Regions from separate parts of the Alteromonas sp. 5NW40-0090 genome, predicted to be linked through region 2. Evidence: predicted binding sites of a transcription regulator. Region 2 holds the regulator's gene; each other region holds the start of a gene.
What was found. Region 2 encodes sigma-54, which starts transcription at its own class of promoters, with help from an activator protein. Its sites were predicted from a motif close to GTTGGCACGNNNNTNGNNT; they were not measured.
Positions count from the first base shown of each region.

Region 1: AC27KT_RS07545 (hemerythrin domain-containing protein) is a predicted target of sigma-54. The motif match lies at 4,739-4,757, and genes of this name have one in related genera.
Region 3: AC27KT_RS09905 (EF-hand domain-containing protein) is a predicted target of sigma-54. The motif match lies at 7,683-7,701, and genes of this name have one in related genera.

Region 1 is NZ_BAAJLT010000005.1:72,778-83,323, forward strand. Features, by position in the region: gene tpiA (triose-phosphate isomerase) at 1-696, shown strand, start outside; gene secG (preprotein translocase subunit SecG) at 707-1,120, shown strand; tRNA gene AC27KT_RS07530 (tRNA-Leu) at 1,131-1,216, shown strand; gene AC27KT_RS07535 (EAL domain-containing protein) at 1,449-3,743, shown strand; gene AC27KT_RS07540 (YqaE/Pmp3 family membrane protein) at 3,938-4,096, shown strand; gene AC27KT_RS07545 (hemerythrin domain-containing protein) at 4,237-4,692, opposite strand; gene gdhA (NADP-specific glutamate dehydrogenase) at 4,921-6,273, opposite strand; gene AC27KT_RS07555 (diacylglycerol kinase family protein) at 6,281-7,909, opposite strand; gene AC27KT_RS07560 (DUF2878 domain-containing protein) at 8,063-8,593, shown strand; gene AC27KT_RS07565 (SDR family NAD(P)-dependent oxidoreductase) at 8,613-9,317, shown strand; gene AC27KT_RS07570 (HAD family hydrolase) at 9,408-10,238, opposite strand; gene AC27KT_RS07575 (hypothetical protein) at 10,413-10,546, opposite strand, start outside.
Region 2 is NZ_BAAJLT010000008.1:233,667-244,212, reverse strand. Features, by position in the region: gene kdsC (3-deoxy-manno-octulosonate-8-phosphatase KdsC) at 1-363, shown strand, start outside; gene lptC (LPS export ABC transporter periplasmic protein LptC) at 360-938, shown strand; gene lptA (lipopolysaccharide transport periplasmic protein LptA) at 907-1,452, shown strand; gene lptB (LPS export ABC transporter ATP-binding protein) at 1,455-2,180, shown strand; gene AC27KT_RS12005 (RNA polymerase factor sigma-54) at 2,254-3,735, shown strand; gene hpf (ribosome hibernation promoting factor) at 3,766-4,053, shown strand; gene ptsN (PTS IIA-like nitrogen regulatory protein PtsN) at 4,067-4,510, shown strand; gene rapZ (RNase adapter RapZ) at 4,595-5,440, shown strand; gene AC27KT_RS11985 (HPr family phosphocarrier protein) at 5,440-5,712, shown strand; gene mgtE (magnesium transporter) at 5,887-7,245, shown strand; gene AC27KT_RS11975 (response regulator transcription factor) at 7,297-8,049, opposite strand; gene AC27KT_RS11970 (spondin domain-containing protein) at 8,272-9,087, shown strand; gene AC27KT_RS11965 (spondin domain-containing protein) at 9,100-9,948, shown strand; gene AC27KT_RS11960 (ClpXP protease specificity-enhancing factor) at 10,134-10,546, opposite strand, start outside.
Region 3 is NZ_BAAJLT010000007.1:42-10,587, reverse strand. Features, by position in the region: gene AC27KT_RS09940 (sulfite exporter TauE/SafE family protein) at 1-45, shown strand, start outside; gene AC27KT_RS09935 (pyridoxal phosphate-dependent aminotransferase) at 65-1,243, shown strand; gene AC27KT_RS09930 (response regulator) at 1,499-1,864, shown strand; gene AC27KT_RS09925 (chemotaxis protein CheX) at 1,861-2,445, shown strand; gene AC27KT_RS09920 (sensor histidine kinase) at 2,445-3,764, shown strand; gene AC27KT_RS09915 (MBL fold metallo-hydrolase) at 3,832-4,863, opposite strand; gene AC27KT_RS09910 (DNA polymerase II) at 5,165-7,534, shown strand; gene AC27KT_RS09905 (EF-hand domain-containing protein) at 7,837-8,415, shown strand; gene AC27KT_RS09900 (AMP-binding protein) at 8,784-10,523, shown strand.

The sequences.
Region 1 (10,546 bases), on a different contig from region 2:
AACGGAAATTTGGCATTAGTTGCTGAATTTAATCAAAAGCTGGCGAATGTAAAAGCTGATTCGGAAATCGTAATATGCGCTCCTTCACTTCTTTTACACGCATTTGAAACCCATTCGTTTGACATTGGTGCTCAAAACGTAAGTCATCTAAATAACGGCGCTCACACCGGTGAGTTGTCAGTTGAAATGCTTAGAGAAGCAGGTTGCGGTTACGCAATTGTTGGGCATTCAGAAAGACGAGAAGACCAAGGCGAGTCAAGCGAACTTGTTGCATTAAAGGCAAAGCAATGTGTTTCTTCAGGTGTCGTACCCATCATTTGTGTAGGTGAGCCACTTGAAGTGAGAGAAGCAGGTAATGTTGAATCGTTTGTTGGCGAGCAACTAGATGCACTAGTTAGCGCCATGTCGGTAGACGAACTCAGCAAAACTGTTATTGCATACGAGCCGATTTGGGCAATTGGTACTGGTAAAACAGCCAGCCCTGAGCAAGCACAAGAAGTACACGAATTTATTCGCGGCTACTTTAATAAAGTAGACGCACAATTGGCTCAAGGCCTTCGTATTTTGTACGGTGGTAGTGTTAAGCCAGATAATGCTGAAACCCTATTTGCACAGAAAGATGTAGATGGCGGTTTAATTGGCGGAGCCAGTTTAAAAGCTGAAGATTTTATTTCAATTTGCCAAGCGGCAAACTGACGAGGTATTTATGATTTACGAAGTGCTATTAGTAGCATACCTAATTGTAGCGCTATTACTTATTGGATTTGTATTGATCCAACAAGGTAAAGGTGCAGATATGGGCGCTTCATTTGGCTCAGGCGGTTCAAACACTGTTTTCGGTTCATCAGGTTCAGGTAACTTCATGACTCGTACGACCGCTATATTAGCAGGCTTGTTCTTCTTAATTAGCCTTTCTTTGGGTGCAATGACTGCAAACCGTGAAAGCGCAGAAGATGAGTGGAACAACCTAGAAGTTCCAGCGGCAGTAGAAGAGCCAGTAGAATTACCAGCTGATCAAGACGTACCAGTTATTGAAGATGCAGCTCAAAGTGATGTTCCTGTTGTTGAAAGCGATGTAACAGACGTACCAAAGTCTGACGACGCTGAAGGTTCAAACTAACAAAGTTTTCGCGGAAGTGGTGGAATTGGTAGACACGCCATCTTGAGGGGGTGGTGAGCATAGCTCGTGCGGGTTCAAGTCCCGCTTTCCGCACCAATTAAAGAAAAAGGCCAGCAAAATTGCTGGCCTTTTTCTATTTGGCTTTTTGAAAGCAAGAACACGCAGCCAACAAAACAACTGTTGACCTTGATATAATTGTAACAAAGCGTTAAAAACTAAAAATTACAGGGTGTTATATCTGTTCGTATCTTTATTATTCAGCTATTCTTTTAGCTGGTCATCGTTTTACGCATCTTAAAATTTAGTCTATTCTTCACGGGGCACTAGAGTGCAAAAAACACTAAGTCAGAGTTTATTTCAAACCTTACTGATAGGTATTGTAATAGCATCACTTCTGATTATTGGCGCTGTCTGGCGTTCAGCCAACACCCTAGTAGTTCAAAATATTGATCACGACATTCTCTTGGCTGAAAAAGTATTTGATAAAGTCGTTGCCGACAGGCAAGCCGTTATCAGAAGCGTTTCAAAAGTTCTGTCTCGGTCTTTCGACTTTAGACGCGCTGTGGGCACTGGAAACATACCCTCTATAGAAGCCGCTTTTACAAGCTACGCAGAACGCTTAAATACAAACATCATTGCGTTAGTTAGTTTAGATCACACAGTAGTTGCAACCCATAGCGATTTATTTGAGCCTGGCCAAAACGTAGAAAGTAGCTTATCACTTGTAGCTAAAGGTCAAGACAGTGGCTTTTTTGTTGTTAACAACAACTTGGTGCAGCTAAATCTAATTCGGGTAGAAATTCCAACGCTCAGATATTACATGCTTATTGGTGTTGATTTTGATAGCGATTTATTAAACGAGTTAAAACAACTTGTAGATGCTGAAATTATCATTTCAGAAGCAGGTTCAAATAAGGTTATAAAGGCAACGTTAGATGAGGGAGACGCTCAGCGAATACTTTCATCTGAACGCGACCCCTCTTGGGTAGATGTCACTTTCAAGAACGAGTTGACCTATTTTGCGCGACAGGTAAGTATCGGCTCTGAGCAGGACTTGCCTATGGCGATTACGCTAGCTGTAGATGTAACCTCTTCGTTTAATGCGTTTACTCGTATTCAATTAACCATATTAGCTTTTTGTTTGTTAGCAATACTCGTTGCTATGGGGCTTTCTCTGTTACTAGCACGAAATGTGAGTGAGCCTGTTTCTAAGTTAGTTAAAGCAGTTAATAAGGTGGCTTCGGGCTCCTATGGTGCGACACTTGAAGCGCCATCGAAACTCAAAGAAATTACTGAGCTTGCTAATGCTGTTGATAGTATGCAGGCGAGTATTAAGAGTCGTGAGAAGCATATACGCTATCAAGCAGAACACGATGTGTTAACGGGGCTTTTTAACCGCAACTATGTTGAAGGCTTTTTCGAATCCGAGCTCAAAGAAGGGCGGGCTGTTCAAGTGGTGGCTATTACCGTCATTGGGTTTCGAACTATTAATGACCTGTATGGCTATTCAAATGGCGACAATACGTTAAAAGCGTTAGCTGAGCGTTTACAGCGCTGGCCTGGCACGTCTGCGCGCCTTGCTGGCGGTGAGATTTTATATATATCGCAGGAATCTCTTAATGATGATCAGCTAGAAACGCTTAAGTACATACTTGAACAGCCTGTTGAGAGTAATTTAATCGCTATTCCCGTGAAAGTTGCTATGGCAATAATCGAATGCCCACAGGACGCACAGTCTTCTGAAGAACTTTTCAGAAAAATGAATATAGTCACCGATGAAGCGATTCATAGTGACAGTTGGTGTGTTCGCTATCGAACTGATTTGGAAGATAAATATAACCGCCGACTTGCTATTACAACAGAGTTAAAACGTGCTCTTGCCAGTCAGCAGAATGAACTGTCTATGGTTTACCAACCTAAAGTTGATTTAAGGACCATGAAAGTTTGTAGTATGGAAGCGTTAATTCGTTGGAACAACAGTGCACTTGGTTTTGTTCCTCCTGATGAGTTTATCACTATTGCTGAGCAAGCAGGATTGATTGAGCAGGTCACGACTTGGGTTATGCAGCAGACTATTGCAGATTTAGCTTATTTCAGAGCTAAAGGATATGGATTTACTGTGGCAATGAACCTCTCGACTCAAGACATACAAAACAAAGTATTGCTGCGTAAGCTTGTTGCTTTGCTCACGCAAGAGGGGCTCTCCCCTGAGGCGCTGGAACTTGAAATTACTGAAAGTGACTTGGTTGCCGACGCATCGCTTGCCATAGAGAACCTAAATGAGCTAACAGCCCGTGGATTTCATTTTGCGATAGATGATTTCGGCACGGGCTACTCTTCATTGGCATACTTAAAGAATCTACCAGTCAAAACAATCAAGATAGATAAAAGCTTTATTCTTGCTTTAGCAAGCGACGAGAACGATCAACAAATAGTTCACACCGTGCTTAGTTTAGCAAGTGTCTTTAATTTAAAAGTGGTTGCAGAAGGTGTAGAAGATGTTGCTTCGCTAGAAATCTTGAAAGAGTGGGGGTGTGATATCGCGCAAGGTTATTTCATCAGTCGACCTCTTAATCGTCCAGACCTAGAAGATTGGCTGCAAAATACACCTTTCGGTGAATAGCTTTATTATTACAAAAAATTTATATTTTTGGAGTCAATGGGATGCTCAATCGTTTAACAACGCTGACATGGCATTTAAAATGCAAACAACCATTATGAAGCGTGAAAATCGCTCCGCAGGCTGAACACTTTCACCAAAGTGTGAGTTTTTTGCCTACTGAGTTGTGAAATTACTTCAAAAACAAGGAATTTACTATGGACATCATTCGTATACTTTTATCAATTTTACTTCCACCGCTAGGCGTATTTTTACAGGTCGGTATCGGCGCACATTTTTGGATCAATATTCTATTGACTATTCTTGGCTATTTCCCAGGTGTAATTCACGCGGTTTACATCATCGCTAAAAAGTAGGCACCTAAAGGCTTTTGTAAGTCGTTATAGGTGACAGAGCAATAAAGTATTAAATATGCAAAAGCCAACTTCAATAGCTGGCTTTTTACTTTATGACGCGTTTCGGACTGAATATTATCGCCATGGATACCAAGGCTATGTTACGCCGTTAGTTTTTCGTCGTCTAACTCCTGTTTCATCTCTTTTTGATATTCATCAGCAAGTTTTGTTTTCTGGCGGTCATTAAGCACATTACCCGCAACCTGGAAGAACTCTTGTTCTTCGTCAGCAAGGTGATGTTCCACTTTTTCCTGAAGTGCTTTTAAATAACGTAACCATGCAGGTGAACTCATATCGGTGTCATCAAGCTTCGCAAGTAATTCATCAATCTCGTGATGCTCTGCAATACCATGGCGGGTCAAATCTACGGTGGCGTCTTTCTCTAAAAGATGAGAATAAAAGTGGCGCTCTTCAGCAATAGCATGACTCTCAAGCTGAGTCTTGAGCTCCTGATAATATTCACGGCGTGCAGCTGTATCTCCACTTGTTTCAGCTAAAATTTTTAGCAATAAACGTTGTTTCTCATGGTCTTGGCGTAAAGCTTCAAAAATTTTCATAGGTGGTTCCTTATAAATACCTAAAAAGTTAATCACACCATGGGTAATGCTATTTTTGTTCCATGAATAAAAGGTCTGTTAGTTCATGATTTTTATAATAAAATTTGTACAACGATGGATGGGGAGATTACAGTAGGGTAGAGAAAACGCAAATTTTACAGGTTACTTACCGATAAATTCACGGCAGTTTTGTCGTGAATTTATCGAATGGAATATGTGGTAAACGTGCTACACGCCTTGTGCGACCATGGCGTCTGCAAGACGTCTAAACGCTGCGATGTTAGCGCCTTTCATATAGTCGATATAATCGTTTTCATCGCCTACACCTTGACCTTCTGTAACACAGCGCTGATGAATGTTTTCCATAATAGCGTATAACTGGTCATCAAGTATGTTCGCATTACGCTGGTTGAACATGGCGTTTTGGCTCATTTCTAAACCTGACAAGGCGACACCACCCGCATTAGATGCCTTTCCAGGCACATAAACAATTTTGGCCTCTAAGAAATGGGCCTGCGCCTCATTTGCACAAGGCATGTTCGCACCCTCTAAAACCATCTTACAGCCGTTATCTAATAATAACTTGGCATCCGCTTCAAGCAGTTCATTTTGCGTTGCACAAGGTAAAGCAATATCACATTTTAAATGCCACGGCTTTTTATCGGCTATCCATTTGCCCATGTTTTTATCAGCCATGTCCACAAGGATATTATCTCGGTTATTGTGGTTCTTAATCGCCCATTTTAATGCCGTATCCGATAATCCTTCTTCAACATGCAGAAGCCCCCGGCTATTTGACAGCGAAATTACCTTTCCGCCTTTCTCTACCGCCTTGAGCGCCGCGTGAAGCGCTACGTTTCCTGCACCAGATACTGCAATAGTATTGCCTTCAATGTGAGAATTTCGTTGTTTACAAACCGCTTCTAAAAAGTAGATTAAGCCAAAACCTGTGGCTTCAGTGCGCACATAACTTCCACCAAACTCTAAACCCTTGCCCGTTAACACACCTTCGAACCTATTGTTTAACCTACGGTATTCACCATAGAGATAACCTATTTCTCTAGCGCCTACGTTAATATCACCAGCAGGTACATCGGTGTTCGCGCCTATGTGTCGTTGCAATTCACGCATGAATGCTTGGCAAAACAACATAATGTCTCGGTCTGACCGTCCTTTGGGGTTAAAGTCAGAGCCACCTTTTCCGCCACCCATGGGCAAGCCAGTAAGTGCATTCTTAAAACACTGCTCAAAGGCAAGAAACTTAAGTACTGAAAGGTTTACGGTAGGATGAAAACGTAAACCTCCCTTGTATGGGCCCATTGCTGAATTGTGCTGCACACGCCACCCTTGGTTCACTTCAATTATGCCTTCGCTGTTCATCCACGAAACGGTAAAGTAGATAATGCGCTCTGGCATGCAAATGCGCCTTACAATATCAAATGCCTTGTAGTCTTCATTCGCATTGTAGATAGGAATGATATCTTTCAGTACTTCATGTACCGCTTGTAAATACTCGACCTCATTAGAAAACTTATCGTTCAAAAAGTCATAGATTTCTTCAAAGTTACTTTTTTGAGCCATGTACTATTTAATCCTTTTCTTCAAAATTAGTGAGTACGGTAAGACTGCGTGGGCATGTTTCTATGACGAGTTTATCGCCCTCGTAAATTTCACCGTCTACAGCGTATGCGGTAGGTTTGTCGAATGTTAACGTTATACGTGCTGCGCGTTCATGGCGTATTGAATCTGATTGTTTTTTTGCTTCTGCCGGGCTTAACACCAGTTCCGCTAGAGAAGCGAACTGTCTATCAGAACTTGGTTGTGGCAATAGCCAAGTTAAATCAAGCTTACCATCGGTTATATCTGGCGGCTCAGCACCTTGTGCAAGTGCGGTAGTCATTGGCGCCGCGTTTGCTATAACAAAGCTTGGTGTTTCTAATGTCTCGACAGGTAGATCATCCATAGCTACCTCAAAAGTCATATTTTCGTTATTTGAAATAGCATTCCAAAGCCCTTTTAAGTAAGCAAACTGACCGCCCATGTTTTTTTCTTCTCTGTCAGCAGCAGAGATCATTTGTTCTTCAAAACCAACAGCTGCAACTAAAAGCATAACGTTGTCGTTACACCGCGCCGTATCAATAGAGAGCGTGTTACCCTTTATTATGATGTCGCAGGCGGTACTTATGGGGGTGACTTTACTGATGTATCCGTGAAGTACTTGGCTTAATGCGTTAGCGGTACCAAAGGGAATGATTCCCATGGTAATGTCGGTATTCACCAACGCAGAGGCTACCTCCGTTAATGTACCATCACCGCCACATGCAACAACAATATGGGCACCATCTTGCTTAGCTTGTTCAGCGAGTGCCTTGCCATCTATATCTGGCGTGGTTTCCTTAACAGTGACTTTGAACTTCTCGTTAAGTCTAGAAAGCACTTCGTCTCGGTATTGAGACCACTTACCACCACCTGCGACGGGATTAACAATAAGCGTTAGCTTTTTCTGTAGTGACAGCAAGCCGCCATCTCTTACTTTTTGAAGTGATGCTAACTGACGTTTATTGAGCCTTGCAGTTTGGCGTATTTTGTTAATTTGACTTAAAGCTTCATCCACTGTCAGTTTTGGGTTTTTCGCCAATAAAAAAGCGGCAACGACTAATACAGAGCGGCCACGCCCTAGCGCGCAATGTACTACTACATTTTTACCTTCAGATATCTGCTGATTTAGCCAATTGATTGCGAGTACCAGTTGCTCTGGTGTCGGGCTGGTATGGTCAAGTACAGGTACGTTTAAATAGCGAAAGTCTTCCTGATAGGCAGTCCAGTCCAAGCCGTCAAACTCTGCGGTTACATCTAAGATTGCTTCAATACCGCTTTCGTTTAGCAGGCCCACATGCTTGCTAGACATTCGGCACGCAAGAAATAGGTTGGGCTCAATTTTTTGTAGTGGGGGGACTTTATCGGTTCTGCGTGCATATTCATTGTAAAGCCACGAACCCAGCAGGAAAGGGACAAAAATCCAGCGAGTATAAAAGGGGATCGACCCATCTTCGCGTTTGCGAAACAAGCTTGGGATATTAAGTAAGTAAGCGCTGCTAACCGCGATTAGCGAAAACGCAGTCCAACCAAATACCACTTTTAGCAAAACCATTGGCACAGTTAGCGTTAGCGCTAACGCCATTAATGCGCCGAGTACGTAATACTTCACCATTTTCACGATTAACACATCCTTTGTAAGTGAGAAAAGCAAACACTTTAGGCATATGTATACTGGCGTAGGTTTGTTTTCGTTTACTTTTTGTATCGCGTTATTTGAACTATCACTTAGCAGTAAACGTATGCGTTGGTATAGAAAATATGAGCTTTTGCGATGAAAAATACTGCAGTAATAAAAGTTGCTAATTTTGCTTGGTTCCAAGGAATTTGGTGGCTAGTCATTTTGTATCAAAATAGCGCTGTGATACCGGTACTGGCGTTAATTGGATTGTGGCTTTGGGTTTCCCCTAAGCGTATATCAGATATTAAGTTGATGAGCGCTGTATTTTTACTCGGCACTGTAATTGACGCATTGTTGACGCTTACAGGCCTATTCATTTTTAATCAGTCAGAGGTGTTGGTAAGCTTTTGGCCAATTCCCATCTGGCTTAGTCTTCTTTGGGCTGCGTTTGCAGGTACTGTGTATCACAGTTTAACCGCCTTTAATGACCGAATGGTCATTGCATCAATTGCCGGAGCAATCTTCGCCCCACTTAGCTATATCGCGGGTGCCAAGTTTGGCGCTGTTGAGTTAGGTGCCAGTATGACGCTTTCTTATATTTATATCGCTTTAGTGTGGAGCGTAATTTTTCCACTGTGTTTTTATTTATCCAATCGGTTTGAGGTAAAGCAAGCTCAAACGTAAATGCAAGGAGTGTATTGGCATGACGAAAAACGTATTAGTGACAGGCGGCAATAGAGGTATAGGTCTAGAAATAGTGAAGGGAATGCTTTCCAAGGGCTACAAAGTGCTAATGGGTTGCCGTGATGAAGAGTCAGGCCTAGAGGTCAAAAAAGATATTGTAGGAGGTGACCTACATGTTATTGAAATGCCGCTTGATAATGAGACTGCCATCGTTGATGCTTTCGTTCGCGCTGAAGCAGTTTTTGGCCCAATTGATATCCTTATAAATAATGCGGGGGTACTAGACGATACCTCATGGCAGGATGTGAATGCTGAAAGCTTAGCCAAATCTATGCAAATTAATGTTAATGCGCCATTAACGTTAATTCAGCAAACGCTACCACAAATGATTGAACGCGGCTTTGGGCGCATCATTAACGTAAGTTCAAGCTACGGAAGTTTCGCTGAAGGATTAAAAGGCCCGTTGAGTTACGCCATATCTAAAGCTGCAATTAACGCCCTTACCGTTAAAATGGCAGCCGTTGTCGATGAAGCAGCTGACGGCAAACAGATTGATGTAACGGTAAACAGTATGACGCCAGGCTGGGTACATACCCGAATGGGGGGCAGCGACGCGCCTAAAACTCCCGAAGAAGGTGCAGATACAGCAATATGGCTTGCAACGATGGAAGCAGGCGGCCCGCATGGTCAGTTCTTAAAAGATAGAGAGCCGATTGAGTGGTAATGTAATGGTAGCCTAATACACATAAGCGCAAGACTACCGCTACTTCTTGGCTTTCTAAGGGTATAGGTTGTAGGCTTTTTATCGTAACGACTAAAGTGAGAATCGTTCTCTTAAAAAGCGAGCGATTCCATCTTCATCGTGATGTCCGATAACTGAAGTTGCAGCATCTTTAACATAAGGTTTTGCGTTTGAAGGTGCATAAGCCTCATCAGCAAGCTTAAACATACTTAGGTCATTATCGCTATCGCCAAACACAATGACATTGCTTGCATTCAATTGACTGCGCAGCAGTTCGACAGCACTCCCTTTGTTGGCAAGGTTGTGGTGAACATCCATCCAACGATACTCATCTCCTTCGATAGCGGGGCCTGAGTAAGCAATGAGCTCTTCGTGCATGTTCAGCTGTTTATACATGTCGTAAACAAGCGCAGCGTCGCCAATCATACTGATATTAGTAATATGTGCACTAGCAGGTAACGACTCGATTGACGCTAATCTAGCTTTCGTTCGTGAAAAGTATTTTTCGATTAAATCGAATTCCACTTGATGCTTCGGTGCTGAATGATAGATCACGTGTTCGTGGTCAGGACTGTCCATGTTTACCGTGTTAATAAACGGCGTGATATTGTTTTTAACCGCGTGGTCAATAATAAGATTGACTTCACTAGGGGCGAGCAAGTTTTCCAGTGTTAGCGCATTTCCGCTTGGATCCCATATAGCTACGCCATTATTGTAAATATGCGGAAGTACAAAAGATTGACCCTGCAAAACAAATTGCGCAGAGTGCATAGTGCGACCTGTTGCAACGGTGAAGGCAATATCCTTTTCGCTAAGTAAATCCAACGTTTCTTTTGTAAACGCAGAAATTTCTGAAGACTTATTTAATAATGTCCCGTCTAAATCAAAAAATATCAAATCCATACAGTTGGTGCCTAGTTTTTAAATAACGCCGACCAAACGCTAAAGGGCAATACCCACCACATTTGGTATGTTGCCCTTTAGCGCTTTTAAATGCGGCTGACTTCATCAATAAGTTATAGACACCTTATCATATTCTCTGTTTAAGCAGTGTTTCATATCATGTAATTAATCTTACTAGCGAATGGATTCAACCACTTTGTCGGTGTGCTGCCTCAATAACTGCGACACCTTCGACGATGACTGTGATTTTTCAAGGTTGATCACAAGTGCTACTTTACCAAACCTAACCGCATGTCTAACGGTCTGAA
Region 2 (10,546 bases):
GGCGTCAATGTCGCAGTTATCACAGGGCGACGCTCAGCAATTGTAGAAAATAGAATGAAAGCCCTTAACGTTGCGCACATAATTCAAGGCGAAGAAAATAAAGCAGACGCGCTGAGCGAACTGATGCAAAGCCTGAAGTTAGCGCCTAATGAAGTTGCAGCGGTAGGTGATGACATGCCTGACACAGGTATGTATCAACATGTTGCTGTTAAAATTGCAGTGGCCGATGCCCACCCTTACGTCGCCAAACAAGCCAATTGGATAACCACACTTCCAGGTGGGTTTGGTGCGGTGCGAGAAATATCAGACACTATTTTGCAAGCCAAAGGGGTGGCGAACGAGATTTTTGGAGCGAGTGTATGAGCCTATTTGGCTTCAATCGCTTAGGTTTAAGTATATCGGCGCTATTTATCTTAGCGCTTTTGATGTACATCCCTACGTGGATGGAAGAGCAGCCTGAAACTCAAGGCAGTAGCGAAAATGACGCCTTGAAGCCAGCATATAAGGCTAAGAACCTAACGACTACGTTATACAATCAAGACGGTGAGTTGAACCACAAAGTGTTTGCAGAGTCGATGGAACACTATGACCAGCTGGGTTTTGTTTTATTTCAACAGCCAAAGTACACCTTGTATACGGAAAACGCTTCATCACCTTGGGTTGTAACAGCACAAGAAGGAACGCTTTATAACAATGAGCTGATTCAACTTGAAAATAGCGTTGTTATAGAAAATCAAACCAGCGATGATTTTGTGAAAAGTTTATCAACTGAATACATACAGATAAATTTAGACACGAAACAAATGACATCTGATCAACCCGTTGAGATACTGGGTACACAGTACCTTATTTTAAGTAATGGGTTTAACGCGAACTTACGCACACAAGAATACGAGCTTTTAGATCATGTACAAACGACTTATTCCCCTAGCAACTAGTTTTATGCTTGCCATCGCTAGTGGTGCGGTGCTTGCTAGTGAAGACGACTTTTCACAACCCATCAAAATAGGGTCGAACACCCAGTTTATTGACGGTAAAAACAAAACTGCGCTTTACAAAGAAGACGTCCTTATCACGCAAGGTTCGCTTGTCATCAAGGCTGATGAGGTCGAAGTTATCGCTACAGACGGCAGCGGACGAGAAATATTTATCGCACGGGGTAACCCTGCTAGCTATTCTCAATCGCTTGAGGACGGTACGCCAGTGTCAGCAAAGGCCAATGAGATACGCTATGAAGTGGCTAATCGTACCATCTCTCTGGCAGGCAGCGCTGAGCTACAGCAGGACACCAGTAAAGTGCAAGGCGACAAGATTACTTTTGATATGATTACCGAGCAATTACTTGCAACCGGTGGAGCGGGTAAAAATGGCGAAGGCCGGGTAACTACGGTATTTACGCCGGAAACTATTCGCAAAACATCGTCAAAGAAAGATAACAAGGACAATGAATAGCAATGGCTACTTTGAGTGCTAAAAACCTTGCTAAAGCCTACAAGTCACGACAGGTTGTTCGCGATGTGAGTCTTTCTGTCTCAACGGGTCAAATAGTCGGCCTTCTTGGGCCTAATGGCGCTGGTAAGACCACTACATTTTATATGATTGTCGGCTTGGTAAACCTAGATAAAGGTAAGATTGAGATTGACGACAACGAACTCACTCATCAACCAATGCACGAGCGCGCACGCCGCGGCATAGGCTACCTTCCACAGGAAGCATCAATTTTTAGAAAGCTTACGGTACATGAAAATATCATGGCTATTTTACAAACCCGTAAAGATTTAAATTCACAGCAGCAAGAAGAAGAAGCCGACGCCCTACTTGATGAATTTAATATCAACCATATACGTAATAGTACGGGGATGAGTTTGTCAGGTGGCGAGCGCCGTCGTGTTGAAATAGCACGCGCTTTGGCCGCAAAACCACAATTTATTTTGTTAGATGAACCATTTGCTGGTGTTGATCCAATATCAGTTAATGATATAAAGAAGATAATACAACATCTTCGGGATAGGGGCATTGGTATCCTTATCACGGACCATAACGTACGCGAAACATTGGATGTTTGCGAGAAAGCGTACATTGTGAGTCATGGCGAGCTTATTGCGCAAGGAACGGCGGAACAGGTTTTAAGTAATCAAAAAGTAAGGGATGTATACCTAGGCGAACAATTCAGGCTATAGTTTGTGTAACCGAATTGTCATTTTTCAGTTTAGCTCTGGTATATTCAATTTAGAGCATTTAAATAAGACGTAGATGAAACCATCTTTACAGCTAAAATTTAGCCAACAACTTACAATGACACCTCAGCTTCAGCAGGCCATTAAACTGCTGCAGCTTTCTACGCTTGATCTCCAGCAAGAGATACAAGAAGCACTCGATTCAAACCCACTATTGGAAGTGGAAGAAGGCAATGACGAGGCACAGCTAGAGAAGAACAACATCGATAATGATGATAGTGCATCTGAAGCAACGGCTTCTGCTTCAAGTGATACATTGGAAGCGGGCGATGCGCTAGAGAAAAACGATCTTCCAGACGAGCTGCCAATCGACAGCACATGGGATGAGTATTACTCCGCGTCTTCTGCGCCTGCACCTGGCCCATCTAATGATGATGAACAAATCTTCCAAGGTGAGACCACTGAAGACATCCAAGAGCACTTGCTTTGGCAAATGCGCCTCACTCACTTTTCAGACACTGACCGCGCAATTGCTACTGCTATCATCGACTCTATCGACGAATCCGGTTATCTAACGGTTACCCTTGAGGATATTTTAGAAGCGGTAAATGACGACGATTTAGAAGAGCCGATAGAGATGGACGAAATAGAATGTGTGCTTAAGCGCATTCAGATGTTCGACCCTATTGGCTCTGGCTCACGCTCTCCACAAGAATGTCTTATGGTGCAGTTGCGTCAGTTTTCAGAAGACACGCCGTGGCTTGTAGAAGCGAAACAACTTATCGAAGAATATTCAGACTTACTCAGCAGCAAAGACTATCGCACCCTGATGCGAAAAAGTCGCTTGAAAGAAGACCAGCTGCGCGAGGCAATGCGTTTGCTTCAAACCTTGAATCCTCGCCCAGGTAGTGCTTTAGTTACTAAAGAGCCTGAGTACGTTATTCCTGATGTCTCTGTAACCAAGAAGAATGGCCGTTGGGTGGTTGAGCTGAACCCTGACAGTTTGCCTAAATTAAGCGTAAACCAGCAATACGCTGCCATGAGTCGCCGTGCCAAAAACAGTAGTGACTCGCAATTCATCCGCTCACACATGCAAGAAGCCAAGTGGTTCATAAAGAGCCTTGAGTCTCGTAACGATACCTTAATGAAGGTAGCCAACTGCATTGTGCAACAGCAAATGGGCTTTTTTGAGCACGGCCCGGAAATGATGAAACCAATGGTGCTAAATGATGTCGCAGAAATGGTAGATATGCACGAATCGACTATTTCACGTGTGACAACGCAAAAGTATATGCATACGCCGCGTGGTATTTTCGAATTGAAGTATTTCTTCTCAAGCCACGTTGCAACCGAGTCCGGTGGTGAGTGTTCATCCACAGCGATTCGTGCATTGATCAAGAAGTTAGTGGCCGCAGAAAATCCTAGTAAGCCGCTAAGTGATAGCAAGATTGCTTCATTGTTAGCCGAGCAAGGCATAAAAGTCGCTCGGCGAACAATAGCAAAATACCGGGAATCGTTATCGATCCCGCCGTCGAACCAACGCAAAAGCCTTATTTAAACGGGCTTAATAATATAAGGAAGACGAAATATGCAAATCAACCTTACTGGTCATCATGTCGAAATCACCGACTCTTTGCGTAATTATGTCGATACGAAGTTCAGCAAACTTGAACGTCACTTTGATCACATTTCTAATGTGCATGTCATCCTGAACGTTGAAAAATTAAATCAAAAAGCCGAAGCGACCGTTCATTTAAGTGGCGCTGAAGTATTCGCATCCTCAGAAAACACCGACATGTATGCGGCGATTGACAGCATGGTTGATAAACTCGACCGGCAGGTAATCAAGCATAAGGAAAAACTGAAAAAACATTAGTAGTTAATTGAGCATGGATATACAAGCCATCGTAAGTCTGGACCGCACCGAGTGTGCGGTTCAGTGTAATAGTAAAAAGCGAATTCTTGAGATCATCGCTGATATCGCTGCCAAGCAAAACGATAACATTGACCAGGCAACGGTACTTAATAGCTTAATGGCTCGAGAACGGATGGGTAGTACAGGCATTGGTAATGGTATCGCCCTGCCCCACGGACGCCTGCCGGGCCTTGAGAAAGTGATTGCCATTGTTGTAACCAGCACGCCAGCAATCGACTTTGACGCCCTTGACGAGAAACCCGTAGACATCTTTTTTGCGCTACTTGTTCCAGAGGAACAAACCGAAGGACACCTTCAAACGCTGGCCACCGTGGCGGGTAAACTAAGCGACAAAGAAACGATTAAAGCGATACGTCGTGCAACGACAAGCGACGATATTCTAACTGCATTAAGTTAAACATTAAGCGCCTATTAACCGTTTAGTAGGCGCCTCATTAATCAACGCGTATGTGATAAAACCAGAGTATTAGGGAGAAAGTAGGTGAAGCTGATAATAATCAGTGGTCGTTCGGGATCTGGTAAGTCTGTCGCACTTCGCGCATTGGAAGACTTAGGTTATTACTGTGTTGATAATATCCCGGTAAACTTACTTCCGACCCTAACCCATACTGTTGTTGATGAGTATGATCAGGTAGCGGTAAGTATCGATGTGAGAAACTTACCTAAAAATCCTGACGATTTGGTAGAAATTCTAGACTACCTGCCCTCTTCGTGGTCGATGACTATTGTCTACATCGACGCGAGCGATGATGTACTGGTTAAGCGTTTTAGCGAAACACGTCGTCTTCACCCTCTCGCCAAGCTTAATAAATCGCTTTCAGAAGCCATTAAAGCCGAGTCTGCACTACTTGCGCCTATTGCAGAACGCGCAGATTTATATTTAGACACAGATAAGCTTACCATTCACCAACTGGCAGAGTTAATTCGAGAGCGTATCTTGGGTAAGAAAAGCTCACGCCTTGTGCTTGTGTTTGAGTCGTTTGGCTTTAAGCACGGTATTCCAAAAGATGCGGATTACGTTTTTGATGCCCGCTTTTTACCCAATCCCCATTGGGAGCCCGATCTTAAACATCTGACCGGATTAGACGCACCAGTGGAAGTATTTTTGGGATCGCAGCCTGTAGTGACCAAGTTCATTTGGCAAATTCAGAATTTAATAACGACATGGTTGCCTCATTTAGAGCGCAATAACAGAAGCTATGTAACAGTAGCGATTGGCTGCACTGGCGGCCAACACCGCTCTGTCTATATTGCACAGACCTTGTCGAAAACCTTCAGTGAAATACACCCTGATGTTCAAATTCGCCATAGAGAGCTGAATCAGTAATGACTATTCAAAAAACGCTAACTATCGTCAATAAGTTAGGGTTGCATGCAAGAGCGGCGACCCAACTGGTTAAACTGGCTAATCAATTCGACGCTAAAATCATCTTAAAAAAAGGCGATAAAGAAGCAGACGCAAGCAGTGTATTAGGATTAATGATGCTTGAAAGCCATCAAGGTGAACAGGTAGACGTGATTGTGGACGGTAGTGATGCTGTTGATGCACTTGCAGCCATTGAAGAGCTGATTGAGGGCAGATTTAACGAAGACGAATAGTCTTACTTACCCAATCCATTGACCAATTAATCAACACTTAGCGCAGTTATCTTAAAATCCTGCGCAAAACCTACGCAATTATCATGACAGACTCATCATAATTGCGATATTCTACGCCCACTTAGGCTCTATGGCCTGCATTGTTCATCTTTTAGCTTGTAGGAATAACGCCTTATGGCAGAAGCGCTTGTTTCTAAATACGTACAAACTCAGTTACGCGCACTCAACGCTGCGTTGACCAACGGTCAATTCGTATCTGTACGTAAGCTTCTGCTTGAATTACCACCTTCAGACGTCGCCCACATTCTTGAATCTAGTCCTAGCAGAACAAGGGACGAATTATGGGAGCTCATTGATGGTGACTTTCACGGCGACATTTTAGAAGAACTTTCTGACGATGTTCGAAACGGTATCATTACAAAGATGCTTCCAGCTAATGTGGTTGACGCACTTGAAGAGATGGATACCGATGACTTAGCAGAGACGCTAAGCAGCCTTCCCGAGCCAGTATTGGCCGATATTCTAGATTCGATGGATGCACAAGATCGCGTGCGCGCAGAGCAAGCGCTGTCTTACGGTGAGGAAACCGCTGGTTTCATCATGAACACCGACACCATCACTTTACGTCCCGATGTGACCATTGACGTGGTTCTGCGCTATATCCGCTTAAAAGGCGAGCTACCTGAGAATACGGATACGTTTTACGTGGTAAACCGAACTGACAACCTTGTTGGTATTGTGCCGGTTACCCGTTTACTCACCGCAGATACCGACGATAAAGTGTCTGACGTTATGGACGAGGAATCTGAAGCGATTCCTGTGAATATGCCAGACGATGAAGTGGCAAGCCTGTTCGAGCGATATAATTGGCTTTCAGCACCTGTTGTAGATGAAAACCATCGCTTAGTGGGCCGAATTACCATTGATGACGTGGTTGATATTATTCGTGAAGACGCGGAACACTCGATGATGAGTATGGCGGGTCTTGATGACGACGAAGATACCTTTGCACCCGTTATGCAAAGTACCAAACGACGCTCGGTGTGGCTGGCGGTAAACCTAGTGACGGCGCTAATGGCTGCGATGGTGAGTGATCTATTTGAAGCAACGCTGAGCCAACTGGCTGTGTTAGCTATTTTAAATACCATTGTCCCTAGTATGGGCGGTGTAGCGGGTAATCAGACGCTAACGCTAGTTATTCGAGGTATGGCACTAGGCCATGTTAACGCGAGTAACTCACGATGGCTTATCAGTAAAGAAATATCCATCGGCTTTTTAAACGGTGCCATTTGGGCGGTGCTTATTGCCTCTGTCATCGCGTTATGGAAACAAGATTACATGCTGGGCGTAATTATTGCCTTTGCCATGATGGTAAACATGATTGCGGCTGCTTTAGCGGGTGCAACCTTACCTATGATCATGAAGCGTCTTAAGATAGACCCTGCGCTAGCTGGCAGTGTTATCTTAACTACGATAACCGATGTAGTGGGTATTTTTGCTTTCTTAGGTACTGCGACGCTGTTTCTAATTTAAGTTAATTCTGAACTCTCATGCCTGATAAGGCATGGGTGAGCTAACCAACACTTATGCAATAAGCGCTTTCGCTATATATCCATTGACGTTCAGCTTGTAACCCACACCCCAGACGGTTTCTACTAGCTGTCCACCATTTTCAATGCTGTTGATTTTATCAAGCTTAGTACGTAAACGATTTATGTGGGTATTCACCGTGTGCTCGTAGCCTTCGTGGTTATAGCCCCACACCTCACTGAGCAATTGATTGCGAGAAAAAACTTGGTTTGGATGACGACAAAAATAATCCAGTAGCGCAAACTCCCTAGCAGTTAACGTTAGCACTTGGCCATTTAGGGTCACGCTATGAAATCGCTGGTCGATTTTAAGGGGTCCTATTTCGATGCGCTCTTCACTACCTTGAGATGGTCTTAAATGTGCTTGGCTAGGCATACTTCTGCGCATATGGGAGCGAATACGGGCAGTAAACATGCGTGCATCAAATGGCCCTGATAGATAATCATCTACGCCTACTTCATAGTAGTTTGCTTCATCTACCTCTTCGTCGGCCACATCGCCTGTCATCGCGTCACTTTCCACTGCCATCACCCAACTTTCTGGGTTCGTATCAACAAGGCCTTTTATACGATTAAGACAGATAATATTTCCATGCGACTCAACAATAACGAGCGAATAATGCTGCGCCTTAAGCAACGACTCTGCGGATTGAAAATTAGAGACTGCGTCGTAAAGAAAGCTATGCTTACTTAAGCATTGCGATATGTTCTGTTGAAACTTATTTCCACTGTAGATGATAAGGATCATATCTCGCTCCTAATTCGCCAATAAAAAACAAGACCAGTGCGTTCGTGGTTTTCTTTCACAGTGATTACAATTTTTTTATAAAAAATATAAATTCAGAATTTATAACAGCACTGTTATTTATTGAGACGAATCTGTGTGCGTTTTGTGAAAGTTCTGTGATGAATTGGACATTTTACTGCCCTAAATTTTTATGCGATTTAAGCCATAAATAAGGACAATAAAATGAAATTCACTAAACTTGCTAGCACAACGCTTTTGTCGCTAGCAGCAGTATCAGTAAGCCAAGCTGTCACTTTAGACATTGAAATTACCAACCTGACTCAGGCGCAGAGTTTTACGCCGCGCTTAGTCATAGCTCACGATGACACCGTCGATGCCTTTGAAGTTGGGCAACCTGCGTCGTCAGCTTTAGCGTGGTTAGCTGAAGCTGGTGTTATTGACGACGAACAAAATGCTGATTCAAGCGGCGCAAACTTTAAAGCGTTACTCGGCCCTGTTGATACCGACAATGGTTCAAATACGTGGCACCGTTTTGGCGGACTTCTCGCGCCGAAAGCTACGTTAAGCTATCCCTTCGATACTATGGACAAGCCATATCTTTCGCTACTTTCCATGCTAATACCTACTAACGACGCTTTTGTTGGTATGGACAGTATTGAAATTCCAACCGAGCCGGGTACCTACACTTATTACCTTAATGCATACGACGCCGGTACTGAGCTTAACGATGAATTAAATAGTGCCCGTACAGATGTTGTTGAAGCTGGGACCGGAAACGCGCTGGGTGGATATGGCGTACCGGGTGTTGCCGGTGGCGGCGCGCCAACTCGTATTGTTGATTTGGGTACAGGTGGCACGGGTGTGGGTGCACAAATCGTTAATGGCGAAATTGAAGATGGTGAAGATGGCCCAGTACACATCCACCGCAATGCGCTTGGTGATACTGATAGCGCCGCTGGTGCCAGTGATCTGGACTCTACCGTACACCGTTGGTTGAACCCAGTAGCACGTGTAGTTATTACTGTTCCTGCATCTTAAGGAGCCAATACGATGAATAATCCAATAATTAAACTCAGTACATTATTGATGCTTTCAGCGCTTCTTGCTGCCTGCGGCGACGATGGTGATACAGGCCCTCAAGGACCAGCGGGTCCGCAGGGGGAAGCAGGTACTGACGGACAAGATGGTACGGATGGCCAGGACGGTTCGGACGGACAAGACGGTATTAATGGTAATTCAGCGGTTTATACCGTACAAATTACCAACTTAACCTACTCTCAGCCCTTTGCACCTGCCGCCGTCATATTGCATGAGTCAGGCTTCCATTCATTTAATGAAGGCGAGCCAGCCAGCATGGGCATTGAAATAATGGCTGAAGGCGGTGACCCGTCTATGGTCATTACTGAAGCCATGGACTCCACGGACTTTTTGGATGCGCAAAACTCTGGGGGCATATTGGGTCCTCGCTCAATGGGCGCAGAACTAACTCTTGTGGTTCCAGAACTCGATGCTGACGACCTGCGCCTTACGGTAACGACCATGCTGGTCAACACCAACGACGCATTCACCGGCTTAAACGCTGCGAATGTGAGCAACATGGCGGTTGGTGATATAAAAACGTTCACGACAGTGACCTGGGATGCGGGTACAGAAGCAAACACAGAAACCGCAGCTACTATGCCAGGCCCTGCCGCTAGTGCAGCGGGTGGCGGCGGAGAAGCTGCGGGCTATGATGTGGTGAGGGATGATCTTGCCGATGCAGTAAGACTTCACCAAGGTGTAGTCACGAGTGCAAACGCTGACGATCCAAGCCGGGAGGGCCTGTCTACATCGGTACTAACCGAGGCCCATCGCTTTGATTTCCCAACGAGCCGCGTGGTGATAACCCGAACCCGTTAAATGGTCAAACGCAGTACCACGTGAAAGCGCCCTATTACGCAGGTAATGGGGTGTTTTTACTTTTGTGCGAAGGGGGAACCGGAGATAAAACTTAACGGGAATAAGAAAGATAAGCGCTGGCTTTGCTGAGTAGATAAACTTCACAAAACCAGGCTAATACGTTATTTGATAAGCTATTTAATAAGTTATTTAATAACTTTGAGGGTAGGTTTACCCTTTTTAGGTGGAACAGGTGCGTCTTTCACGTCGCTTGCATCAGCATCTTCCAGCGAAGTCGGGCCGCTAGGTTGAGAAACATCTTCAGATGTTTCTGGGCGCTCTTGCTGCGCACTAGCCACATCTTCTTCAGTAGCGAATACCGTACCTGCACCATTTTCTCTTGCGTAAATAGCCATTACCGCTTCACAAGGCATACTTAATCTTCTAGGTTGCCCAGAGAAACGCGCTTGAAACGATAAGCCATCTAAATCAAGAGAAAAGTTAACACACGCACTAGGTGATACGTTTAAAACGATCTGACCGTCTTTAACGAACTCTTGCGGCACTTCAACCAACTCGTTGGTTGCATCTACCACAATGTACGGCGTTAAGTCGTTAT
Region 3 (10,546 bases), on a different contig from region 2:
TATCTCGTCATTGTTTCTAGCGCAATGTTCTATAAAGCCATTTAAAATAAAAAGGAGAATATCTGTGAGTTATAACCGTTCAAGACGTTTATTTTTAGGTGGCTCGGTTGCAGCTTCTGCGATAGGTGCGACAGGCTTCACCAACTTGGTAAGTGCTCAATCTACCAGTGCAGCCGCAAGTGAAGCGGCGTCGGTCACGTATGGACCCAAACCGGGCGTGGCGAAATTAAATGCTAATGAAAACCCTTTCGGCCCCAGTCCAAAAGCCTTGGAAGCGATTGCTATCGCATCGGCTCAAGGTGGAGCCTACTACGCTTACCCTGCCGCTATGACACTGTTAGATATGATAGCAGAGCGCTATGGCATAACTAGAAAGCACATTTCTTTGAGCGCCGGTTCAAGCCCCATTCTTTCCTATGCAGCCCTAGCAGCCAGCAAAAACGGAAAAATTCTTGGGCCAGACCTCTTTTGGGATACCACGTCTAAAGCACCAGAAAAACAAGGTGCACCAGAAATAGTAAGGGTTGCCAATACAGCAGATCTCGATATTGACCTTGACGCCATGTATGCCGCTATTGATGATTCAATTGGCATGGTACATATCTGTAATCCGAATAATCCAACGGGAAAAGTGCTCGACCCAATCAAGCTTCGCGAATTCTGTATAAAAGCTTCTAAGAAAACACTGGTTTTAGTTGATGAAGCCTATAACGAACTTATCGATGAGCCACCTAAGCATTCCATGATTCCACTTGTTAAAGCCGGTCACAATGTGATTGTAGCCCGAACCTTCTCAAAGATTTATGGATTGGCTGGTATGCGAGTAGGCTACTTAATCGCGTCAGAGGAAAATACCGAGTGGATTAATCGCTACGGTATGGGCGGTTATACATTAAACCAAGCGGGCCTTGCGGCCGCAATTGCCAGCTACAATGACGATGCGTTTTTAACGTTTTCAAAAGAAAAAATTTACGAAGGAAAATCCATGGTTATGGATGCCGTTAAAGCGAATGGTTTGACAGCCCTCCCCTCAAGTACTAACTTTATTTTTGTGAATCTAGGTGACGGCAACGCCGAATATTTCCGTCAAGCTATGGCTGAAAAAGACGTTCTTATACGAGGTATTTATCGTACTTACGATAATTGGTCACGAGTGAGCATGGGCAAAATTGCTGACGTTAAACGTTATGTTGATGCCATGCCCGCCGCATTAGAAAAAATGCAGTCAATGCAAAAAAGTTAAATATCAATGGCGTGTGTCAGCATCGATACACGCCGACTCGTCTTCTCCATCTTCTTCGTACTCCTGCAACCTGTTAATTCAACTAAAAGTCTAATACGCACAAAAGTCACCTTTGTCATATACTGAAATCATCTAATAAGCAGTGTAGAGCATGACTACAACAATAATTTTTGAAGGTATTGTTGCAGTAACGCAAAAGTTGCACATACTTTACTAAAAAGGCATAACAGTAAATGCCGCTCAAGGAGGCTGTAAATGTCACTTTCTGTACTAGTTGCTGATGATTCGAAGCTGTCGAGGCGCAGCGTCATTCGCTCGCTCCCTCAAGACTTGGAGTACGATATAACCGAGGCAACAAACGGACAAGAAGCGATAAATTCACTTTCCGAAATCGAATTTGGACTTATTCTGTTAGACCTCACCATGCCCGAGGTAGATGGTGTTGGAGTGCTAGAGTTTTTACGTGCAAGACCTAACATGCCAAACGTGATAGTAATAAGTGCTGATTTTCAGCCTGAAAAACAGAAAATTGTTATGTCGCTTGGTGCCAAACGCTTTCTTCGTAAGCCTTTAGATAAAGAAGAGTTGGCAATGGCGTTGTTTGAGCTGGGGTATCTATGAGCATTGTACTACCACTGGACGAAGAGCAAAGAGATGCCCTTCAAGAACTGCTAAACATTTCAATGGGGCAAGCTGCAAACTCACTTGCTCAACTAATTGAAACCAAAATCGATATTTCTATACCTAAAATTTCAGCCGTCACCCCCACTCAGCTTTACAGCCTTCTGTTTGAAACTGAAGATGCTTTCTATACTCGTCAGTCTTTTTTGGGGGATGTACACGGTGAAGTTATGTCTGTGCTATCTCAAGCTGGTTTAAGTGAGGTCGCTACGTTAATGGACTATGAAGAACCACTGAGCAAGGAAGACATTCAAGAAATTATTTTAGAGCTTTGCAATATCTTAGCGGGCGCATGTTTAGCGGGTCTTTCCGACCAGTTGGAACTTACCACTAATTTGAACATGCCCACGTTATTCTTGCCCGATAAAGCAAACTTCGATGAGTTGCAATGGCAGCACAGCTTAGTGATGGAAGTGCAGTTTATTATCGCGATCTCGTCGTTTAGCATGCGCGTTGTTTTCTGCTTAGACGATGAATCTCTTGCACGCATGAAAGACACATTGGATGAGTTACTCGCATAATGTTTGAACAGCTGGTAGGTAAATTACCTGTCGGAATTGGAATAGTCGATGAGAATTTTAACGTCGTTTACCTGAATGACTTCTTTTTAGATCGACTTCCTCACAGTATGCGCGACAGCTATAAAGAAACGCCAGTCGTTGAGTTATTTCAAGGACAAGGTAAGTTTCTAAAACGCAGGCTAAAATCAGTATTTGTCCTACAGCACCCAAGTTTTAGCTATTGGGAGCAACGACCACATATCTTCCCCTTTAAAAGCTCTCGCCCCATAACCGGTGAAGAAACACAGATGTATCAGAATATGGAAATCTTGCCCATTAAAGACAAAAAATCGGGGCAAAAGCTAGCGTGCATCTTTCTTCAAGATGTCACCGCGCAAGCGAGTTATTTCAGAGCACAGCAAAAGCTTTCCGAAGCGCTAAAAAAAGAGCACGAAGCGCAAAGAAAGCTTATTCGCAAGCTAGATACTGCGCAAAGCCAGCTTATCCAAGCTGAGAAAATGGCCTCTACCGGGCAGCTAGCGGCAGGTATCGCCCACGAAATTAATAACCCTATTGGTTTTGTGAACGCTAACCTCAATACACTTGAGCAATACGCAACTCACCTTATTGCAATTTGTGATGGCGTTCAAGGACAACTCGAACACTTCACCGACGAGCTCAAAGAACAGATCGACGCACTGTTTGAGTCTAATCACTACGACTTGTTAAAGGACGATATTACTGAGCTAATTGCCGAGTCTACAGACGGTCTTACCCGCGTAAAAGACATCGTCGAAAACCTTAAGAACTTTTCGCTGGAGACTACCGAAGGCGTGCAAATAGTAGATATCTGCGCCGTGTGTCACCAGCTGATCACGCTTATTTCCGCCCAGTACAGCGCGCCTAAGTATAGGTTTGAATGTGAGCAGGAGAAAGTGGAAGTAATGGGGAACCCCGGGCCGTTGAAGCAGGCGCTAATGAATGTCATGATAAATGCTGCGCAGGCTATAGAAGAAAAGGGCTTCATCAAGCTTACAGTTATTGAGTCCCCTAAGACAGTGACCATCAAAATACTGGACTCGGGTTGCGGTATTCCTACAAAAAATCTAAAGCGAGTCTTTGAACCCTTCTTTACTACAAAACCCGAAGGGCAAGGTCAAGGGCTGGGCCTTTCTGTGGCTTACACTGCTATAGAACAACATCAGGGTAAAATATCGATTAGCAGTAAAGAGGCAAAAGGGACCGTAGTAGAAATTACTATACCTAAACAGCCCACGGCTGAGGCATCTACTGACGAAGGTAGTGAGAAGAACGAAGCGGAAAACCCTCAAACGGCCTAGCAACGGTTACTCAGTTCAGAGTGAGACGTTAATAATACTTATTCTGCTTGTATGTCTTCTGACTGAGCTAACAGGCAAGCTTTTTTACTTCACAGGCTTTAAATGTATATACACCCTTGCTGTTTAACGTCCGCGAAATGGCCTCTTCGTTAAGCAAGTAATTAAGGTGAGACAAACACTCTGCCACTGCAAACACCATGTTTCGGCTCGAGAGCTTGCGCTTAAACATAACCGGTAATAGCTCTGCGACCGTTTGAGGTTGCTCGCACGCATTTAACAGAGCCTTTAGGTGCTCGTGATGATGAGCAATAAGCGAATCTACTCGCTCATGCAGGCCGATAAAGGGTAGCTTGTGGGCGGGTAACACTGTCGTATCTATCGGCAAGCTTTTAAATTGCGGCAGCGTGCTGAGGTAGTCGTCTAAGGTGTTGGCATCAGGCTCTGTTGAGTAGGCGCCAATGTTTGGCGTGATAATCGGCAAAATATGATCGCCCGAAATGAGAATATTTTTTTGCTTATTGTAAAGGCACGCATGCTCAGGAGAGTGGCCGCGGCCAATGATAATCTGCCATTCGTTATCGCCAAGCGATAGCGTCATCCCATGTTTTAGACGAGTGTAGCTAATAGGTAGTGGTGAAACAACGCTGCTGTAGCCATTGCCTTCACCAGAAGTAAGCTTGTCGATCATAGATTCGTCTAAACCTGCTCGCTGGTAATATTGCACATCCCGTTCGTTAGTTGCGCCATTTCTTCCTGCCGCAAACGCTCTGGCAGTAAAATACTCAGTTTGAGACATATAGAAGGGGACGTTATACGTGTCGGCTATCCAGCCCGCTAACCCCACATGATCGGGATGTAAGTGCGTAACGATGACACCAACTATTGGCCCGTCTAATTGCTTGAATATACGCTCCCACAGCGCTTTGGTGGTGGACGTTCCTATGCCAGTATCAATGACCACCCAACCGCCTTCACCGCGGATCAGATACAAATTTATGTGGTCAAGTTCAAACGGAAGCGGCATTGTTAGCCAAAGAACACCATCGGCCACTTCTATTAGCTCGCCCGGCTCTACCTGTTTATCGAATAGATATTCCATATCGCCCTCACCTTTTCTATCGTGCATGAACTAACCCGCACAAAGACTGTACGTTTTCGTTTTAACTCGCGCTGCATACAAAAACAAACATATCTGTCGAATAGAGATCTATAGGAGTAGGTGATAACAAACGTTATACTACGCCTACTGCCGTTTCTCGTGCACAGTGGTAGCGCAGTTTTATTGCACCTTTGCGCCAGTTATTGAACAGATAATGGTAATGCGAGTTTATAAAACGTACACGCCCATGAGGCTATTTAAAGAAATTAACGTCAACAAAGCCGGTTAGTAAATCAGATTCATGTCAGCCTCAACAATACAACAAGGGTTCATACTCAATAAAGGTACGTTTACCCGGCGAGGCAAGGTGTATGTTGAGCTATGGGTAAAAACGCTCAGTAGCACCGCTAGGTTAATTTCTTCACCCCAATACCCCACTTGCTTTGTATCTGTTGATCACGCCAATGATTTACGCAATATAGCCGAGCGTATTTCAGCAAAGATCAGTATTTCAGATGACGGGTTTCACACGCTGGAACAAGTTCCTGTTGCGACAGTAAAAACCGCAACCGAATCACACATGCATCAGCTTCGCCAGCATGCGCAGGAAAGCAGTATTGTATTGTACGAAGCCGATATTCGCGTTGCCGATCGCTACTTAATGGAGCGCTTTGTGTATGGCGCGGTGGAATTCCTGGCCCCGCAACATTTCGACGATACGTCACAAATCGTTATAGAAAATGCGCAAATCAGACCCTGTCAATTCAGAACCACATTTACATCACTTAGCATAGACATCGAATGCAATGAGAATGAAGAACTCTTTAGCATTGCGTTAGCCGGTGAAGAACTCAACGTTGTGCTGCTACTATGCCCACCACATTTTGTTGGGCAATCATTGCCTGGAGAAAAAGGCAGTGCATATGAACTTATCACCGTTGAGTCCGAAAAGGCGCTGCTAGAGGCATTTTTTTCGTATCTGACATCTTACGACCCAGATATTATTTTAGGCTGGAACGTTAAGCAGTTCGACATGGCGGTACTCGAACGCCGCGCTAGGGCTAACTCGCTAAAGTATGCCATCGGCCGCCATGGCAGAGAGGCTTCTGTAAGACAGTGGGAGGATCAAACCCTTGTTGATGTGCCAGGACGATGCGTTATTGATGGTATCGAAGCACTAAAAACAATGACTTATCAATTCGAGTCGTTCTCACTCGATCACGTTTCTGAAGAACTGCTTGGCGAAAATAAGCTTATTCAGGCTGCAGACAAGCTTGAAGCGATAAAGCGTCTTTATCATAGCGACCCTATTGCACTCGCTAACTATAACTTTAAAGATACGGAACTGGTCAACCGCATTCAGGATAAAACTCAATTTATCGATTTTCTGGCGCTGCGCAGTATTCTTACCGGCTTAGATATGAGCCGCCCCGGCGGCTCAGTGGCTGCGTTTTTAAATGTGTACTTGCCTAAGCTGCACCGCAAATCTTATGTCGCGGGGGTAAGACCTGAAAATGGAGGCTTGGCTAGCCCTGGTGGTTATGTCATGCGTTCCCAGCCAGGTTTATATAAAGATGTTTTAGTCCTCGATTTTAAGAGCTTGTATCCTTCCATAATTCGTACATTTAAAATCGATCCATTGGGACTTGCAGAAGGGCTTAAGTCCCCCGACACGGCGATTGAAGGTTTTAAAGGTGCAGTATTTAGCCGCGAGTCTCATTTTCTGCCTTCCATCATTGAAAACCTATGGCTTCAGCGCGACGAGGCGAAAAAACAGAAAGACGCACCGCGATCTCAGGCCATCAAAATATTAATGAACTCCTTCTATGGTGTCCTTGGTAGTGGCGGCTGTCCCTTCTACGATCCTCGCCTGGCTAGCTCTATTACGCTGCGGGGTCATGAGATCATGCAAACCACTGCGGGTTGGATTGAAGAACTAGGCTATACGGTCATTTACGGTGATACCGACTCAACATTTGTTCATGTAGAAGGGAATGATGCACTGGGTTCGCCGTCAGAAACTGGACTTGAGCTAGCTAGCATTATTAATCGAAAGTGGACTGAGTTACTAAAAAGTGAGTTCGACATTGAATGCCACTTAGAAATTGAGTTTGAATCTCACTTTTCTACGTTTTTTATGCCGACGATCCGAGGCTCTTCCGAAGGCAGCAAAAAACGTTACGCAGGAATGAAGGGCGGTGAACTTGTCTTTAAAGGCTTAGAAAATGTCCGCTCTGATTGGACGGTACTAGCTAAAACCTTCCAGTACGAGCTGTACAAAAAAGTGTTCACCGGACAGCCTGTTGAAGACTACATAAATAGCACGATAGCAGCGATAAAGTCCGGTGAAATGGACCACGCTTTGATCTATAAAAAGCGGCTGCGAAAGCCTTTGTCGTCGTATACAAAGTCGCTGCCTCCCCACGTAAAGGCAGCGCGATTAGCGGACGAGTACTATAAAGAACAGGGGTTGCCACTTCGCTATCAGTTTAATACGACCATTGCCTATTTCATTACAGTACAGGGCCCTCAAACCGTAGAAACCGCCACGGCCCCCCTTCAATATGACCACTATATTGAAAAGCAAATCCAGCCCATTGCCGATAGTATCTTGCCTCTTATTGGCCTACATTTCGAGACAATAGCGAACGATCAACTCTCGCTGTTTTAATCTCATTAATGGGGTTCTATCTATATCTGAGATCAGCTTAAGTTTGACGTATGAAGATCTTGCAAACACTGCGACAATTTAACATAGCAATAACATTAAAATCCTCGCCTTAAAATTTTATTACCTCATCAAATCAGTTAGTTATGCATTTGGCACATTCAATGAATAATGAATTACGTAAGTCATTAGCGGTGTCAGATTGAAACTTACTTCTAATCTGCACCTGTGTTGAGGTCTGTGGACCTAGTGGTTAGGGCAATTGAGCGCCCAAGTTCACTGTAAAAGCCAGAAGGAATTTGATTATGAAGATCACAAAACTAAGTATGATTACCAGTGCTGTTATTGCTGCAACATTATCTGCTTCAGCCGTAGCAGGCCACCACGAAGAGAAGATCTCTATGGGATTTAACGCAATGGATAAGGATGGAAACGGCTATATCGTCGGTTCTGAGTCTTCTGGTGTTATTGACAGTAAGCTTCTCGAAAAAATGGATACCGATGGTGACAGCATGATTAGCCGTGTTGAATTCAACAAGTTTGTTGATGACAAACCCTCTATGTTTAGCGACGACATCATTACTCAGGTGAAAACTGAAGGCAGCAATGACGCTCTACTCTCGGAAAAGGGCAATCCTGAATTATTCTCTAAAGCTGACGGTGAAATGATATCAGAGAAGAATAAGGAGCTTCGCACCGAGATGTCAGCTACAGCCGACAATAAGTTTACTGAAATCGATGTAGACAGCGACGGTAAGCTTACAGCCGAGGAGTTAAAGGTTGCACATGTCGAAGGTGACTTTGAGATGATGGATGAAAATGGCGATTCTTACGTTACCCGTATGGAATATCGTGCATACTTCGAAGGTATTGAGTCTGAATAGACGCTCACCACTCGTAAAGTAAACATTTTTAAGAAGCCTCCTTCGTCGGAGGCTTTTTTGTTTCATTAAAGTCGAGACAAATTTATTTAGACATCAAATACATTGTCACTTTTAGTTATTACTCTCCTTTCAGCGTGTACGACGAGTCACACAAATTCATCGTTGAATAACGCCATATACGACTAACATCTTGTCGACAAAACCCGTTTGCAACAATATTGTTAATAAAGATTGAATTATTTGTTTTATTCGTTGCGTATTCAGCATTTATTGCAATTGTTGCCATTGGTTATTCGGTACCAAAACCCGAAACAGCCAACTCTATTATTTATATATAAATCAGATGCGTACGCGCATGGAGGCAAGATATGATGGAATCAAAATTTACACCAAACTCACTACTCCCTCTTCAGAAAAGTGAGTTTACTGGCTCTGATGACGCTGAACTGACGTCGCTCACAATCGGTCAGCATTTCAAAAATGTTGTCGACAATTATGGCGATAACCCTGCGATCATTGTAAAACATCAAAACGTTAGCTGGACCTATCAGCAGTATTGGTATGAAGTAGAGCGTGTTGCTTGCGGCTTAATTGTAAACGGTGTAGAACCTGGAGACCGTGTGGGTATATGGTCTCCGAACAATATCGAATGGTCGATCGTACAGATGGCCACTGCGCGGATCGGGGCGATCATGGTATGCCTGAACCCTGCTTATCGTCCTGATGAATTAGCGTTTGCCATTAATAACGTTGCCGTAAAATACTTAGTCATGGCGCAGTCATTCAAGCAGTCAAATTACGTCGCCATGTTGAAAGAGCTTGCGCCAGAAATAGACAGCCAAGATAAGAACACGCCAAAGCGCCCACTAACGCTTGCTAAGTTACCTTCTCTTAAGCATGTATACACAATTGGCGATAAGCCTGTAGAAGGATTGCAGGCTTTTGCTGCATTGCAAATAGAACCAACGGCAGCGCTTCAATCTCAGTTGGAGGCCATTGAATCGAACCTTAGCGCGGATGATAACATCAATATCCAGTTTACCTCCGGCACCACGGGAAATCCGAAAGGCGCTACGTTAACGCACCGAAACATTCTAAATAACGGGTTGTTAGTATCACAAGCAATGAGGTTCACACACAAAGACAAACTTTGTATTCCCGTACCGCTTTATCACTGCTTTGGAATGGTATTGGGCAACCTAGTTTGCTTAGCATCGGGTGCATGCGCAGTATTCCCCGGGGAGTCATTCGACCCTGAGACAACACTCCGTACAGTAGAAGAAGAAAAGTGCACGGGATTACATGGTGTACCAACCATGTTTATTGCCGAGCTCGAACTATCCAACTTCAAGAGCTTTGATCTATCAACACTAAGAACCGGCGTTATGGCAGGTAGTACCTGTCCAGAAGAGCTAATGCGAAAGGTTCATAGTGAATTTCATATGACCGAAGTCGTCATAGGTTATGGTCAGACAGAGTGTAGCCCTATCAATCATATTACTGACATTGACTCGCCATTTGAAAAGCAGGTCAAAACAGTAGGACGCGCTATGCCCCATACAGAAGTGAAGATCATAGATCCCCAAGGCAATACGGTGCCTATTGGAGAACCTGGCGAAATCTGCGCGAGAGGCTACTGTGTAATGAAAGGTTATTGGGGTGATGAGGTTAAGACGAAAGCCACCATAGACGATGAAGGTTGGCTCCATTCTGGTGATCTCGGAGAAATGGATGAAGAAGGCTACGTCACAATAGTTGGTAGAATAAAGGACATGATTATTCGCGGTGGCGAAAACATTTATCCAAGAGAAATTGAAGAAGTCCTATATCAACATCAGGACGTGTCAGACGCCGCTGTCTTTGGTATTCCTGACAACAAATATGGCGAGCAAGTCTGCCTATGGATTAAGGCAAAGGAAAATCGACATATAGACGAAGATCAGATACGCGACTTCCTGAAGTCTAAGCTTGCTTACTTTAAAGTACCCAAATACATCAGCATAGTGAAAGAGTATCCCATGACAGTAACAGGGAAGCTTCAGAAGTTTAAAATGCGCGAGTACATGATAGAAACACTGAAAAAGCAAGCCCCACAAACCGAAGCATAACCCTTATAAAGATAATGGGGTCA